Regions from separate parts of the Cellulomonas sp. PS-H5 genome, predicted to be linked through region 1. Evidence: riboswitches for the same ligand, from Rfam matches in the RefSeq annotation. Region 1 holds a riboswitch; the other holds the start of a gene.
What was found. Region 1 has a riboswitch for S-adenosylmethionine ahead of J5O08_RS09200 (methylenetetrahydrofolate reductase). Riboswitches for the same ligand answer to the same signal wherever they lie in the genome.
Positions count from the first base shown of each region.

Region 2: it holds a riboswitch for S-adenosylmethionine, as region 1 does, so the genes downstream of both, J5O08_RS09415 (LLM class flavin-dependent oxidoreductase) here and J5O08_RS09200 (methylenetetrahydrofolate reductase) in region 1, are expected to answer to the same signal.

Region 1 covers NZ_JAHVCI010000017.1:64,142-72,243, reverse strand. Annotated here, with positions in the region: partial or broken gene hrpA (ATP-dependent RNA helicase HrpA) at 1-1,051, shown strand, start outside; gene J5O08_RS09225 (MFS transporter) at 1,186-2,574, opposite strand; gene J5O08_RS09220 (DNA-3-methyladenine glycosylase I) at 2,813-3,421, shown strand; gene J5O08_RS09215 (ribonuclease PH) at 3,502-3,711, shown strand; gene J5O08_RS09210 (hypothetical protein) at 3,708-4,085, shown strand; gene J5O08_RS09205 (SMP-30/gluconolactonase/LRE family protein) at 4,123-5,052, opposite strand; SAM riboswitch class I at 5,191-5,299, shown strand; gene J5O08_RS09200 (methylenetetrahydrofolate reductase) at 5,293-6,354, shown strand; gene metE (5-methyltetrahydropteroyltriglutamate--homocysteine S-methyltransferase) at 6,363-8,102, shown strand, end outside.
Region 2 covers NZ_JAHVCI010000018.1:37,276-45,377, forward strand. Annotated here, with positions in the region: gene J5O08_RS09395 (ABC transporter substrate-binding protein) at 1-583, opposite strand, end outside; gene J5O08_RS09400 (amino acid ABC transporter ATP-binding protein) at 645-1,502, opposite strand; gene J5O08_RS09405 (amino acid ABC transporter permease) at 1,499-2,590, opposite strand; gene J5O08_RS09410 (GNAT family N-acetyltransferase) at 2,587-3,345, opposite strand; gene J5O08_RS09415 (LLM class flavin-dependent oxidoreductase) at 3,410-4,825, opposite strand; SAM riboswitch class IV at 5,314-5,427, opposite strand; SAM riboswitch class IV at 5,654-5,757, shown strand; gene J5O08_RS09420 (NAD(P)H-dependent oxidoreductase) at 5,800-6,381, shown strand; gene J5O08_RS09425 (flavin reductase family protein) at 6,378-6,944, shown strand; gene J5O08_RS09430 (LLM class flavin-dependent oxidoreductase) at 7,005-8,102, shown strand, end outside.

The sequences.
Region 1 (8,102 bases):
GGACGCGATGGCGGACGCGCGGGCGCGGTCGGGGGGCACGGGCGGCGACGGCGGCCCCGTCCCCTCGGCCGGACGGGGCGGGGCGGCGGCCGTCCCCGGTCCCGGGGCCCGGGGCGCGACGCCCGCGCTGCCCGGCTTCGACGGCGCCGACCTCGACACCTGGCCCGCCGACCTGCCCGGCGGCGCCCTGCCGGAGCGCGTGGAGACGCAGGACGCGAGCGGGCTCACGGTGCGCGGCTACCCGGCGCTCGTCGAGCACGGCTCCGGGGCGGCGACCGTCCGGGTCGAGGTGCTGGCCGACGCCGGCGACCAGGCCGTCCGGCACCGCCGCGGGCTGCGCCGGCTGCTGGTCCGCGACGTCGGGCTCGCCCCGGGCCGGATCACCTCGCGGTGGTCGGGGACCCAGGCGCTCACGCTCGCGGCCAGCCCGTACCCGAGCACCGAGGCGCTGGTCGCCGACGTGCAGCTCGCCGCCGTGGACCGGCTGCTGACCGAGCACCTCGCCGGGCGCCCGGCGACGGCAGTCCGGTCCGCGGACGCCTACGCGGCCGTGCGCGGGTTCGTCCGCGACCGGCTCGAGGACGCCGTGCACCGCGTGGTGCAGGACCTGGTCACCGTGCTGGCCGCGGCGCGGGACCTCGACGGCGCCGTCCGCGGCACCCGGTCGCTCGCGCTGCTCGGCACCGTGCGCGACGTCCAGGAGCAGGCCGAGCGCCTGGTGCACGACGGGTTCGTCTCCGAGACCGGCGCCGACCGGCTGCCGCACCTGGCGCGCTACCTGCGCGCCGCGGCCTACCGGCTCGACAAGGCGGCGGGCAACCCCGCGCGCGACGAGCAGCTCGCCTGGCAGGTCCGGGACCTGGAGCAGCTGCTCGGGCAGACCCGCGCCCGGGTGACGAGCCGGACCCTCGTGCCGGCCGACCTGGCGGCGCTCGACGACGCGCGGTGGCTGCTGGAGGAGCTGCGCGTGAGCCTGTTCGCCCAGCAGCTCGGCACGCCGGTGCCGGTGAGCGAGAAGCGGATCCGCAAGGCCCTGGCCGCGCTGGCCTGAGCGGCGCGCCGACCGCCGACCGACCGCGCTGGCCCACCCACCCAGCACGACGCCGAGATAGGACCTCCGCGCCGAGATAGGACCGTCAGCGGTCCTATCTCGAGCGAAAGGCCCTATCTCGGCGTGAGGCCCGGTCAGTCCGCGTGCGAGGACCTCGCGTAGTCCTGGTCCTTCGTCTCCCGGGACAGGATCAGCGCGAGCAGGGTGAGGACGCCCATCGCCGACAGGTACACGCCCACCAGCCAGGTGCTGCCGTCGGCCGCGGCCCACAGGGCGAGCGCCACGATCGGGGCCAGCGCCGCACCGAGGATCGACGACACGTTGTAGGCGACCGCGGAACCGGTGTACCGGACGTTCGTCGGGAACAGCTCGGGCAGCAGCGCGCCCATCGGGCCGAACGTGGCGCCCATCAGGAGGAACCCGAGCACCAGGAACGCCTGGGTGAGCGCGCCGGTGAACACGAGGTCGTCCCGCACGGTGAGGAACAGCGGGAACGAGAAGCCGAACACGATGATCGCCGACGTGACGCCGATGAGCAGGCGCCGGCGTCCCAGCCGGTCGGCCAGCGGGCCGGACAGCATCGTGAAGATGCCGAAGAACAGCACGCCGATGATCTGCATGAGCACGAAGTGCACGTACGGGATCCCCAGTCCGCCGGGCTCGCCGTCCTCCGGCGCGACGGCACGGGTGCCGTACGTCAGCGTGAAGTTCGTCATCAGGTAGAACAGCACGTAGGTCGCCAGCATGATGAACGTGCCGAGCAGGGTCTCGCGCCAGTGGAACTTCAGCGTCGTGCCGAGCGGGACCTTGGTGATGGTGCCCTTCTTCTCGGCCTGGGTGAACGCCTCGGACTCGACCAGCTTGAGCCGCACCCACAGGCCGATGATCACCATCACGGCGGAGAACAGGAACGGCACGCGCCAGCCCCAGGACATGAACGCGTCCGAGCCCTGGCCGAGGACGCCGTTGATGATGAGGAAGATCCCGTTGGCGATGATGAAGCCGAGCGGGGCGCCCAGCTGCGGGAACGTGCCGTACCAGGCGCGCTTCCCGGCCGGGGCGTTCTCGGTGGCGACCAGCGCGGCGCCCGACCACTCGCCGCCGAGCGCGAAGCCCTGTGCGAGCCGCAGCACCAGCAGCGCGACCGTGGCGCCGACGCCGATGTGGCCGAACGTCGGCAGCAGCCCGATGAGGAACGTCGCGACGCCCATGGTGAGCAGCGAGTAGACCAGCGTCGTCTTGCGGCCCCGGCGGTCGCCGAGGTGGCCGAAGAAGATCGCACCGATCGGGCGCGCCACCATCGCGGCGCCGAACACCGCGAACGACGCGAGCAGCGCCGTGGTGTCGTTCCCGGTGGGGAAGAACAGCTTCGGGAACACGAGGACGGCGGCCGTCGCGTACACGTAGAAGTCGTAGAACTCGATGGTGGTGCCCACGAGGCTCGCCGCGATGACGCGGGACGGCGAGTTGAGCGGCCGGGACTCGGCCGGCGGCGTGGTGGTGGGCACTGCGGTGGCTGACATGCGGGGCTCCTCGACGATCCGGGTGGCGCGGACCACCGGCGGTCGTCGGGGTCGGCTCCAGGTCGGCTCGCGGGACGGTCGGTGCTCCAGCGCTCGGGCGACCTTACGCCGTCTCACGTGTCAGACAAGTCGTGACCGCATGATGGACGCGCTGGTGCCGTCGCCCCCAGGGCACGCACGCGGTGCGGGCTGTGGAGGGCGGCGACCGGGTGTCGCACCGGTGCGGCAGAGTGGCGGCATGACGAGCAGCGACGCCCCCGACACCCTCCCCGCCCCCGCGGGCCGCCGCTGCTTCGGCGACGGCGACCCGCTCTACGAGCGCTACCACGACGAGGAGTGGGGCGTGCCCGTGCACGGCGAGCGCGAGCTGTACGAGCGCCTCACCCTCGAGGCGTTCCAGTCCGGCCTGGCGTGGATCACGATCCTCCGCCGCCGCGAGGGGTTCCGCGAGGCGTTCGCGGGGTTCGACCCGGCCGTCGTGGCGGGGTTCGACGAGCACGACGTCGAGCGGCTCATGGCGGACACCGGGATCATCCGGAACCGCGCCAAGATCACGGCGGCCGTCGCCAACGCCCGCGCCCTGCTCGAGCTGCACGGCCGCGGGTTCAGCCTCGACGAGCTGTTCTGGTCGGCGGCGCCCCTGGCCGCCGGCACCCGCCCGCGCCCGCGCACGTTCGCGGACGTCCCGGCGACCACGCCGGAGTCCGCGGCCCTGGCGAAGGAGCTCAAGCGGCACGGGTTCCGGTTCGTCGGGCCGACGACGGCGTACGCGGCCATGCAGGCGTGCGGGATCGTCGACGACCACCTGGCGGACTGCCCCGTCGTCCTGGCGCGCGCCGCGGGCTGACGCTCCGGCCCGCCACCGACCGCCGGGACGCTGCTAGTGGGACATTGCCTTGAGTGTCTATCCCGCACAGGACTACGCTCGTGAAACGGACTGCGGTGCTGCGCCGGGTCCGGCGAGCCGCCCGCGACGCGGGTGTGCCGTACGAGGTCGTCGAGCTCACGAACCACACGGGCGTCGTGGTCGGGGGCGTGCGCTCGACGCTCGGCCGGCACTCCGAGATCGACGACGTCACGGCTCGGAAGTTCTTCGACCAGTTCGCGTCGGTGCTCGGGAAGGGGTGGTGGCGGTGACCCGGTACACGGTCACGGCCGAGCGCGGGCGTCGCTGGTGGGTCCTCCAGTGCGTCGAGCACCCCGGGGCCATCTCCGAGGTGGCTCGCCTGGACCAGGCAGCGACCGCCATGCGCGAGGCGATCGCCTTCGTCGCGCAGGTCGACCCCTCCGACGTCGAGGTCGACCTGCGGCCGGCCGTCCCCGACGAGGTGGGCGCGCACGTCCGCGCCGCCGAACGCCTGCGCGCGGAGGCGCACCGCGCGAACCGCGAGGCCGCCGTCGAGTCGCGCGCGGCAGCCCGGGTGCTGCGCGACGCCGGGCTCTCCGTCCGCGACGTCGGGACCGTCCTGGGCGTGTCGCACCAGCGCGCCCACCAGCTCCTCGCGGGTTGACGGACCGGCTACCTCGCGGCGGCCGCCCGACCCGTCGTCAGCCCTCCCCGAACGCCCGCACGGGCAGCCCCTCCACCGCCACGTCCGCGCCGAACACCGCCCCCGCCACCGGGTCCCCGTCCGCGTGGGCGGTCGTCACGTACGCCCGCCCCGAGCCCGGCGCCCCGAATCCCAGGCAGGTCACCTGCGCCGTGGGCACGCGGACCGCGCCGAGCGGGGTCGCGTCCGGCGCGAACCGCAGCACCGCGCCCCCGCCGTACAGCGCGACCCACAGGCAGCCCTCCCCGTCGACCGTCGTGCCGTCGGGCTGCGGCCCGTCCGGGTCGAACGACAGGAACGGCTCGGGTGCGCCGGCCGCACCGGTGGCCGCGTCGTACGGCAGCCGGTACACGGTCGCGGCGCTGGTGTCCGTGACGTAGAGCGTCGCGCCGTCCGGGCTCCACTGGAGCCCGTTGCCGACCCCCACCCCGGTGAGCACCGCGTCGACCTCGAGGCCGCCGTCCCCGGCGACCACGCGGTACACGGTGCCGTCGCCCGGCGAGCCGTCCCGCGGCATCGTCGCGACCCACAGCCGGCCGGCTCGGTCGACGCCGCCGTCGTTGAACCGGTAGTCGCGCGGCATGTCCGCCGGCCGGGTCAGCGGACCGAGGGTCGTGCCGTCGTGCACGCCGAGGCCGTCCGCGGTCGCGAGCAGCAGCCCGCCCGCGGCGGACGGCCAGGCGAGCGAGACCGGGGACGGCACGCTGACCACGGCGTCGCGCGCGTGGTCGCCCTCGGCCCAGCGGTGCACGCTGCACGCGTCGATGTCGACCCAGACGACCGAGTCGTCCCGCGCGTCGTGCACGGGCCGCTCCCCCAGGCGCGCGCGGACCTCGCCGAGGACCACGGCCTCGGGCGCGTCCCGCGGCACCAGGGCCCGGGCGTCGATCCGGCGGTCGGGCAGCGGGACGGTGCGCAGGTCGGTCATCCCACGCAGCCTGGCACGGCGCCGTCGCGCCCGCCCGGCCACGGGCGCGGCCCCGGACCCGGGGGTGTGAGCCCCGTCACCGAAAGATGACGCGTCAGGGGCAGTGGACGGCGACGGCCGCCGGGCCTAGTGTGGCGGCACCCATCCAGAGCGACCGAGAGACCTGGCTCGTCGACGTCGCAGCAACCCCCCTCCTCACCGAGGGTGCGGGTGCTTCCGCCAGGTTCGATGGAGCTGACGATGAGCAGTCACGACGTCCCTGCGCACCTCGCGGGCACCGCCGTGCCGGACGGCCTCGGGGCCGTGGACCGCCCGACCGTGTCGTTCGAGCTGTTCCCGCCGCGGAACCCGGACGCCGCGCCCCGGCTGTGGTCGACGGTGCAGCAGCTCGCCGCGGCCCGCCCCGACTTCGTCTCCGTCACGTACGGCGCCTCGGGCAGCACCCGCACCACGACCCGGCAGCTCGTCCGGCGGCTGCTGCGCGAGACCTCGCTGACCCCGATCGCGCACCTCACCTGCGTCGCCAGCTCGCGCGAGGACCTCGCGGCGACGATCGAGGAGTTCCTCGACGAGGGCGTGCGGTCGTTCCTGGCCCTGCGCGGGGACCCGCCCGCCGACCGGTCCTGGGAGCCGCACCCCGAGGGCCTGCCGACCGCGAGCGCCCTCGTGGAGCTGCTGCGGGACGTCGAGCGGCGGCGGTGCGCGGGCAGCCCGGCGCAGGCGGTGCGCGCCGCCACCCGGCCGCTGTCCGTCGCCGTGGCGGCGTTCCCGCGCGGCAACGCGGGGGCCGGCAGCACCCGGGAGCAGGACGTCGCGGCCCTGCTCGCCAAGCAGCGCGCCGGCGCGGACTTCGCGATCACCCAGGTGTTCTACGACGCCGGGTCGTACCTCGAGCTCGTGGCCCTGGCGCGCGACGCGGGCGTCACGATCCCCATCCTCCCGGGCGTGATCCCCACCACCGACCCGGCCCGGCTCCGCCGCGTGGCGCAGCTGACCGGCGTGCCCGTCCCGAAGACACTGCTCGCGCGGCTCGACGCGTTCGACGCCGACGACCCGGCGGAGGTCGCGGCGCGGCACCGCCTGGGCACGCGGCTGGGCGTCGACCTGGTGAACGCCGTCCTCGACGGCGGCGCGCCCGGCGTGCACCTCTACACGTTCAACGCCCACGGCCCCGCGCTGGACCTGCTCGACGGCGCGGGCCTCGGCGGCGACGCCCCGCGGGCGCACCTGCGCGTCCCCCCCGAGCCGGCGGCCGCCGCGGCCGCCCCCACGACCACCCCGACCCCCGTTCCCACCAGCTGAGGCGAGAGATGACCGACCTGACTCACCCGTTCCCCGCCGGCACCGTCCTGGGCTACCCCCGGATCGGCCCGCGCCGCGAGCTGAAGAAGGCCCTCGAGGCGTTCTGGGCCGGCCGCGCGAGCGCCGAGGAGGTCGAGGCCACCGCCGCCGACCTGCGCCGCCGGACCCGCACCCGCCTGGCCGAGCTCGGCCTGGACACCCGGCTGCCCGCGATCCCGAGCGCCTTCTCGTTCTACGACCACGTGCTCGACGCGGCCGCGGTCCTCGGCGCCGTGCCCGAGCGGTTCGCCGACCTGCTCGCCGCCGACGGCGGCCTCGACCTCGCGGGGTACTCGACCGTGGCCCGCGGCCGCGGCGACGACCTGCCGCTCGAGATGACGAAGTGGTTCGACTCGAACTACCACTACCTCGTCCCGGAGATCGGCCCCGCGACGCCGTTCCGGTACGCCAGCGACCGCCCGGTGCGCGAGCTCGCGGAGGGCCTCGCGGACGGCGTGCTCACCCGCCCGGTGCTGGTCGGCCCGGTGACGTTCCTGGCGCTCGCCAAGGCCGCCGAGGGCTCGCCGGAGGACTTCCTGCCGATCGACCGGCTCGCCGACGTGCTGCCGGTGTACGCCGCGCTGCTCCGCGACCTCGCCCGCGCCGGCGCCACCTGGGTGCAGCTGGACGAGCCCGCCCTGGTCTCCGACTCGACCGGCGTCCCGGCCGACCGGCTGCTCGCGGCGGCCGCCGAGGCGTACCGCGCCCTGGCGACCGACCTGCCCGCCGCCGAGCGCCCGGCCATCCTCGTGGCCGCGCCGTACGGCGACCTCCAGGACGCGCTGCCGGTGCTGGCGGCCACGGAGGTCGAGGGCCTCGCGCTCGACCTGGTCCGCGGCGCGCTGCCCGCCGGCCCCGTCGAGGGCCTGGAGTCGAAGGTGCTCGTCGGCGGCGTGGTCGACGGCCACAACATCTGGCGCGCGGACCTCGACGCCGCGCTCGGCTCGCTCGAGTCGCTCGAGGGCCTCGGCGCCCGGCAGGTCGCCGTCGCCACGTCGACGTCGCTGTTCCACGTCCCGCACGACGTCGAGGACGAGCCGCAGCTCGACCCGACGCTGCGCTCCTGGCTCGCGTTCGCGGACCAGAAGGTCGCCGAGGTGGTCACCCTGGCGACCGGGCTGACCGAGGGCCGCGAGGCGGTGCACGCCGAGCTGCTCGCCGCCGCCGACGCGCGCCGGTCCCGCGCCGCGGCGCCGGGGGTCGTGCGGCCGGAGGTGCGGGAGCGGCTCACCGGGCTGCCGGCCGACGCGTTCCACCGCGGCGACTTCGAGGGGCGCCGGGTGGCGCAGGCCGAGCGCCTGCAGCTCCCCGCCCTGCCGACCACGACGATCGGCTCGTTCCCGCAGACGCCGGAGATCCGCGTGGCCCGCGCCGCGTTCGGCCGGGGCGAGCTCACCGCCGCGCAGTACGAGGACGAGATGAAGGCGGAGATCCGCCGGGTCGTCGAGCTGCAGGAGGAGTTCGGCCTCGACGTGCTCGTGCACGGCGAGCCCGAGCGCAACGACATGGTGCAGTACTTCGCCGAGAACCTGGACGGGTTCGCGGTGACCGCGAACGGCTGGGTCCAGTCCTACGGCTCGCGCTGCACCCGCCCGTCGATCCTGTGGGGCGACGTGTCCCGGCCGGCACCGATCACGGTGCCGTGGACGACGTACACGCAGTCCCTCACCGCCAAGCCGGTGAAGGGCATGCTGACCGGCCCCGTGACG
Region 2 (8,102 bases), on a different contig from region 1:
TGAGGCCCGCGATGTCGGAGGGCTCGTCGATCTCCGTGATGTCGCCGCCGGCCTTGACCAGCCAGCCGAGCTCGTCGTTCCGGTAGGACGAGAAGTCGAACAGCTCCTTGCGCTCCTCGGTCACGGTGACGTTCGAGATGGTCGCGTCGACGTCGCCGGACTGGACCGCGAGCGGCCAGTCGGCCCAGGCCTTGACCTGCAGGTCGAGGTCCTTGCCGAGCGCGTCGGCGACGAGCTGGGCGATGTCGGTCTCGTTGCCGATCGGGGTGGCGTCGTCGTCGGCGAGGAACGCCAGCGGGGCGACGTAGGCGCTCACCGCGACGGTGAACGTGTCCTGCTCGGCGAGCTCCGGGGGCAGCAGCGCGATGGCGTCCGGGTTCTCGGCGGTGTGGACGCGGTCCTGGTCCGGGCTCGTGTTCACCTCCAGGCCGGCGGCCTCGGCGGCGTCCCGGAGCTCGCTGCCGGCCTCGGCCGCGTCGGACGTCCCGCCGCAGGCGGCGAGCAGGGCGAGGACGGGCACGAGCGCCAGGGCGGCGTGCGGGCGGCGGCGGGCGCCGGGCGGGCTGGTGCGGGTCGTGCGCATGGCGGGACTGCCTCTCGGGTGGGGTGGGCGGCGGGCGCGTGGCGCGCCGGGCGGGGTGGGGTCAGCGGACCTTGTCGAGGAACGCGCGGGTGCGCGGGTGCGCGGGGCTGCCGAGCACCTGGGCCGCGGGGCCCTGCTCGACCACGACGCCGTCGTCCATGAACACGACGGTGTCGGCGACGTCGCGGGCGAACGCGACCTCGTGGGTGACGACCACGAGCGTCGTGCCGTCGTGGGCGAGGTCCCGGATCACGCCGAGCACCTCCCCCACGAGCTCGGGGTCGAGCGCGGACGTCGGCTCGTCGAACAGCAGCAGCGCGGGCTTCACCGCGAGCGCGCGGGCGATGGCCACGCGCTGCTGCTGGCCGCCGGACAGCTGGCGGGGGCGGGCGTCGGCCTTGTCGGCCAGCCCGACCCGGGCCAGCAGGGCGCGGGCCTCGGCCTCCACCTCGGCCCGCGGGCGGCCCTGGGCCGAGACGGGCGCCTCGACGACGTTCTCCAGGGCGGTCAGGTGCGGGAACAGGTGGAAGTTCTGGAACACGAACCCGATCCGGGTGCGCTGCCGGAGCACGTCGCGCTCGGTGAGCTCGCGCAGCACCTCCCGGCGGCGTCGGCCCCAGCCCGCGCGGCGCCGGGCGTGGCCGATGACCTCGCCGTCCAGGGCGACGAACCCGTGGTCGGGGCGCTCCAGGTGGTTGACCAGCCGGAGCAGGGTCGACTTGCCGGAGCCCGACGGGCCGAGGATCACGGTCACCTCGCCGGGGCGGACCTCCAGGTCGACGCCGCGGAGGACCTCGAGGGTGCCGTAGGACTTGGACAGGCCCTGCACCCGGAGGTGGCCGCCGGCGGGGGCCGGTGGTGCGGCGGGGGTCGTGGCGGCGGCGGGGGCCGCGGCGGGGGCGTGCAGCACGCTGGTCATCGGGTGCCTCCGGTGCGCTCGGTGGTGCGGGCGGCGGTGCGGGGTGCGGTGCGGGTGAGGTGGCCGCGGCGGGCGCCGGCCAGGAACGTGGGCGGCAGGTCCGCGGGCAGCGGCCGGCCGGCGACGCGCGCCGCGGCGACCGCGAGCGTCCAGCGCAGCCGCTGCAGCGGGGTCGGGGGCAGCGTGCGGAGCGCGCCGCGGGCGTAGTGCCGCTCGAGGTAGTACTGCGCGACGGTCAGGACCGTGGTGGTGAGCAGGTACCAGATCGCCGCGACGAGCAGCAGCGGGACCACCCGCTGGTTCCGGCCGTAGATGACGCCGACGGTGTAGAACAGCTCGCCGTACGCCAGCACGTAGACGACCGAGGTGCCCTTGAGCAGGCCGATGATCTCGTTCACCGAGGTCGGGACGATCGTGCGCATCGCCTGCGGCAGCACGATCCGCCACTGCTGCCGGCCCCGCGGGATGCCGAGCGCGGCCGCGGCCTCGTGCTGCCCCTGGTCGACGCCGAGGATGCCGGCGCGGACGATCTCGGCGGAGTACGCCGCCTGCGACAGCCCGAGCCCGAGGACCGCGGCGCCGAACTTGTCGACGACGTCGAGCGTGTCGAAGCGCAGCCACTCCGGCCCGAACGGGATGCCGAGCGAGAGCTCCGGGTACAGGTAGGCGAGGTTGTACCAGAGCAGCAGCTGCAGGATCAGCGGCACGGACCGGAATACCCAGGAGTAGGCCCAGGACACCGACTGCAGCAGCGGCGACCGGGACAGCCGCATCAGCGCGAGCACCGTGCCGAGCCCGAAGCCGATCACCGCGGCGACGGCGGTCAGCCGGACGGTGGCCCACACGCCCTCCAGCACGGACGGCCAGGTCAGGTACTGCGCGACGACGTCCCACTCCCACTGCGGGTTGGTGAGCAGCGAGCTGAGCACCATCGCGAGCAGGACGGCCACGCCGGCGGTGGCGACCCAGCGGCCTGGGTGCCGGGCGGGCAGCACGGGCAGGTCGGCGAGCACCTCGGGGCGGTCGACGTCGGGGGCGGCCGGCGGCGCGCCAGGCCCGGCCGCGGGGGCCGTGGTCGCGGCGCTCACCGGGCGAGCCACTTCTCGAACGCGTGCGGGACGAGGTCGCCCGGGTACGCGGCGGGCTCGAACAGCGGGGTGTACCCCGCCGCGAGGTACAGGCCGACCGCCTCCGGCTGCTTCGGGCCGGTCGTCAGGTAGACCCGGGGGTAGCCGGCCGCGGCGGCGCGCGCCTCCAGCTCGGCGAGCACGACCCGGGCCAGCCCGCGGCGGCGGTGCGCCTCGTGGGTCCAGATCCGCTTGAGCTCCGCGGTCGGCACCGCGGGCGCTCCCTCGGCGTCCCGGGCGCGCGGGTCGGCGAGCCGGGCGACGTCGCCGTGCTCCGGCTCCCACCGGCGGCGGAACGCGCCGCCCGCCACCGGCTCGCCGTCCTCCAGCACGAGCACGAGGGCGCCGTGCGGCGGGGCGAACTCCTCGACCCCGTAGTGCTCCAGCTCGTCGCGCAGCTCGGCCGGGGTGAGCAGGCCGGTGTACCGGGTGCTGTACTCGTGCGCCAGGCCGTCGAGCAGCGGCCCGACCAGCGGGTCGTGCAGCCGGGCGTCGCGCACGGCGAGCCGCGCGGGGTCGAGCGGGGCGGGGTCGATCGAGGCCGGGTCGAGCCGCGTGGGGTCGATCGAGGCGGCGTCGAGCCGGGCAGGGTCAAGCGGGGCCGGGTCGAGCCGGGCACGGTCGATCGAGGCGGCGTCGAGCGGGGCCGGGTCGAGCCGGGCAGGGTCCGGCGCGGCCGCGTGGGACGCGCGTGCCCGCAGCGGGGTCGTGGTCATCAGGTCACCTCTCGGTGGGTGCGGGTGCGGGGTGCGGTGGCGGGCGCCGTCAGGGGCGGGGCTGTCAGGTGAGGGCGAACGGCGCGGCGGACCAGAGGGCCTCTGCGAGGGCGAGCCGGCCGGCGCGGGCGTCCGTACGCGCGTCGGCCCGTCCGTCGCCGCGGGCGGCCGTCGCGCGGCGGCGGACCACCGCCGGGTCGCGGTCGGCGGGCTCGTCGCCGTCGCCCGGCCGAAGCCGGAACGCGCCGGCCTGCTGCAGCGCGGGCACGGTGCGCTCGACGAGCGCCGCCAGGTCCGCCTCCACCGAGGTCGGGAGCGCGACGAACCCGTCGACCGCGCCGTCCCGGACGGCGTCGGCGAGCACGGTCGCCAGGTCGGCCCCGGTGCCCGCGACGACCGCGCCGGCGACGCCGAGGTCCGGCCGGTCGACGGAGCGCACCAGGTCCAGCCGCGCGAGGGCGGACTCCCGGTCGTCGGCGAGGGCGACGTCGACGTCGAGCAGCACGCGCACCGCGTCGGCGGGCCGGCCCGCGGCCACGGCGGCGGCGCGCACCCGGGACCGGGCCGCGGCGGCGGCCTCCAGGTCCGGCGCCGTGAGCCGGGCGACGTCGGCGTACCGGCCCGCGAGCGCCTCGGCGGCCGGGCCCGCGACGGGCACCACCACGAGCGGGCGGTCCGCGGCGGCGGTGCCGTCCCCGTCGCCACCGCGAGCGGTGCTGCGAGCGGCCGACCGGCCGCGGACCGCGAACCGGACGCCGTCGTGGTCGACGCGGAACCGGCCGTCCCCGCCGCGGCGCACCGCGCCGGGCTCCCCCGCGTCCCAGGCGGCGAGGACGGCGTCCAGGGCGGCGGCCGCGCGGTCCGCCCACCGCCGCTCGGCTGCGGCAGCGGCAGCGTCTGCGGGAGCCGCCCCGGCAACGTCTGCGGCGGCGGCTCCCGCGGCAGCGACTGCGGCAGCGGCAGCGGCAGTGCCCGCGGCACCGGCTGCGGCAGCGGCAGAGCCCGTGGGAGCAGCAACGCGAGAGGCGGGCCCGGCCCCGAGGGCCCCCGGCTCGGCGAGGTCGGCGCGGCCGCCGGTCGCACCCGGGCCGGACAGCTGCCAGCCCGCCGCACCTCCCGCCGCGTGCTGCACCCCGCGGACGGCGCCCGCGAGGTGGCCCGGCTCGACCTGGTCGTGCGGGACGCCCGCCACCAGCGCGGCGGTCCGGACCAGCGGGGCGACCCGCGCCGCGGCGACGGCGGCGTCGAGCCGGCCGGGCACCTGCCGACGCCCGGGATGCAGCAGCAGGGCGTCGCCGAGCACCACGAGGTCGAGCAGGCCGCGGTCGGCGCGGTGCACCAGGCGGGCGAGCCGCTCGCCGTCGAACGCGCGGGCGGCGACGGCGCCGTGGGCGCCGACCGCGCCGGGCCGGGCGCCGGCGGCGGTCAGGTCGACGCCGAGCAGCGCGCGGCGGCCGGCGCGGGGGGACGAGAAGGGCATGACGGCTCCGTTCGGGGGCGGGTGGTGCGGCGGTCGCGGGCGCGCCGGGGCGCGCCACGGCGACAGGCGGGCGGCGGATGGACGAGCGGGCAGGGCGCCCCGGCTCGCCGAGATAGGACCCCCGCGCCGAGATCGGACCGTGGAAGGTCCTATCTCGACCCGCGCGTCCTATCTCGGCGCGGGTCGGCGCGGGTCGGCGCGGGCCGGGCGGCCCGCTCGCGCGGATCGGCCAGGTCGGCGCGGTGGGCGTCCCGAGACGTGACCGGGCACGGCTCGGGCGCCGCGGGGCCCGGCTCAGGCGCCGGGCGGGGCCGGCGTCAGGCGCCCCGGGCGGGGTGCCGGACCGGCGGCTGCGCCGTCAGCGGCGACAGCGACAGCGGCCGCCGGGCGCGGCGGCGGTGGTCGGCAGGGCGGGTGCCGAGGGCGCCCACGGCGCCTGCACGGTCCGGCTCATGCGTTCTCCTCGTGTGCCCCCGCCCGGTCGGGCGGGTCCGCGTGTTGTCCGTCGCCGGCGGCGGCGGACCTGGTCCTCACCCGGGGCACCCACCCGCGCGGGGGGTTGCCGTCCGACCAGCCGGGGCTTCGCGTCGGAGCTCATGACCACCCGGCCCGTCCCCGGGGCCCGCCCTGCGGCGCACCCCGGTGGCGAGCCGGTGCCCGGAACCTACGAACCGGACCCGGGGGCGTCAACGGCCGGGCCGCCGCGTCTCGCATGCCGGAGCGATGTCACAGGACCAAGGTCCCAGGCGTTCGCACGGTCCCGGATCGTGAGAACTCGCCCCCCGCCGGCGCCGGCGGACCCGGAGCGGTGCTAGACCTCCGCCCCGAGGTCACGAGTCCCAGCGCCAAGCCCCGGCTGGCTGGGCAGCAACCCCACGTCACGGCGGGGTGCTCCGGGAGATGACCTGGCCGTCGGCCGGCACGCGCCGCTCCGCCGCACGGCAACCGTGATCGACCCCCTTTGCGAGGCCACCATGTCGTCCCCGTCCGTCGTCGCCGTCTCCGGGAACCCGCGCGCCGGGTCCCGCACCCTGGGCGCCGCGCGCGCCGCCGCCGAGCGCCTGGCCGCGCTCACGTCGGCCGACCCCGCCGCCGTCGAGGTCGTCGACCTCGCGACGCTCGCCGGCGAGGTGCTCGCCCCGGCGCACCCCGCCGCCGACGCCGCGCTCGCGCGGGTGGCCGCCGCCGACGTCGCGGTCGTCGCGACCCCGGTCTACAAGGCGTCCTACACCGGCCTGCTCAAGGCGTTCCTCGACCTGTACGGCCCGGATGGGCTGGCCGGCGTCGTGGCCGTGCCGCTCGTGGTGTCCGGCAACCCGGCGCACGCGCTCGCCGGCGAGGTGCACCTGCGCCCCGTGCTCGTCGAGCTGGGCGCGGTCGTCCCCGCGCGCACGCTGACCCTGACCGAGGCCCAGCTCGCCGACCTCGACCCCGCGCTGGACGCGTGGCTGGCCCGGGCCGCCGCGCCGCTCCGCCGGGCGCTCGGGCTCGCGCCGGCCGCGGAGCCCGCCGCGTCCGCCGAGCCCGCCGCCGCGCTCGCCGGGGCGACCCGGTGACCGCCGAGCGCACGGACCTGGGCCCGCTCGAGCGGCTGCTCGCCGAGCAGGACGAGCCCCAGCTCGACCCGCAGCAGTTCAAGCGGGTGTTCCGCCGGCACCCCGCCGGGGTCGCCGTGGTCGCGCTGCGGCACGCCGGCCGACCGGTCGGGTTCACCGCGACCTCGGTCATCTCGGTGTCCGCGGCCCCGCCGCTGCTCGCGTTCTCGCTCGCCTCGACGTCGTCCTCCTGGCCCGCCGTGTCCGCGGCACCCACGCTGGCCGTGAGCTTCCTCGCGGACCACCAGGACGACGTGTCCGCGCGGTTCGCCACCAGCAGCCTGGACCGGTTCGCCGCCGGCGGCTGGTCCTCGCTCCCGACGGGCGAGCCCGTGATCGACGGCGCCGTGTCCTGGGTGCGCGCCCGCGTCGTCCAGCGCACGCCGGTCGGCGACTCGTACCTCGTGTCGCTGCGGGCGCTGTCCGCGGGCGGCCCGGACGACGCCGAGCCCGGCGACGGCGCCTCGCCGCTGGTCTACCACGACCGCACCTACCACCGGATCGGCGCGCACACCGCCCTGTGACGCCGCGGCCCCGCCGCACCCGCCCCGATCCCGCCGCTCCCCCGACCCACCGGAGACCCCGTGACCGTCCCCCCGCTCCTCACCGGCCTCGACGTCGACGGCGCCGGCGCGCACCCCGCGGCCGCCGCGCTGTCCGGCCTCGCGCCCGCCGACCTCGTGTCCGGCGCCCGCCTGGCCCGCGCCGTCCGGCACGCCGAGCACGCCGGCCTGACCTTCGTCACCTTCGCCGACGCCGCCCTCGCCGCCGTCCCGGGCGACCCCACCCGGGCCCGCCTCGACGCGGTCACCCGCGCCGCGTTCGTCGCCCGCACCACCACGGCGATCGGCCTGGTGCCCGAGGTGCCCACCACCTACCCCGAGCCGTTCCACGTCGCGACGCAGCTCGCCTCGCTCGACCTGGCCGGGTCCGGCCGCTCCGGCTGGCTGGCCGCGGTGACCCCCGGCGACGCCGCCCCGGCGGCGTACGGTCGCGCGCCGGTCGCCGACCTCGGCCGCGAGGCCCGGGACGTGGTCCAGGTCGTCCGGGACCTGTGGGACTCCTGGGAGGACGACGCGGTGATCCGCGACGTCGCCACCGGCCGCTACGTCGACCGGGACCGGATCCACCGGGTGGACTTCGCCGGGGAGTCGTTCTCCGTCGTGGGCCCGCTCATCACGCCGCGGCCGCCGCAGGGCCAGCCCGTCGTCCTGGCACGGGCCGGGGACGTCGCCGGTCCCGGCAGGGACGGCGAGCGGCTCGTGGACGTCGTGCTGGTCGGCGGTCCCGACGCCGCGGGCGCCCGGGCCGCGGCACAGGCTGCGGCAGACGCCGACCCCGGCGCGCGGGCGGTGGTGGAGGTGCAGGTGGTCCTCGACGCCGGCGGTCGCACGGCCGCGGACCGGCTCGCCGAGCTCGACGCCGCCGGGCTGTGGGCGCCGGGCACCGCGCTGCGCCACGTGGGCACGGCAGCCGGGCTGCACGCGCTGCTGGCCGAGCTCGCGGACGACCCCGCGGTCGCCGGGGTCCGGCTGCTCGCCGCCGCGCTCGACGCCGACCTGCCGGTGCTGGCCCGGGACGTGCTGCCCGCCCTGCGCGCCGACCGGCGGGCCGCCGCCCCGCGCGCGGGCGCCACCCTGCGCGACCACCTGGGCCTCGCGCGGCCCGAGAACCGCTTCGCG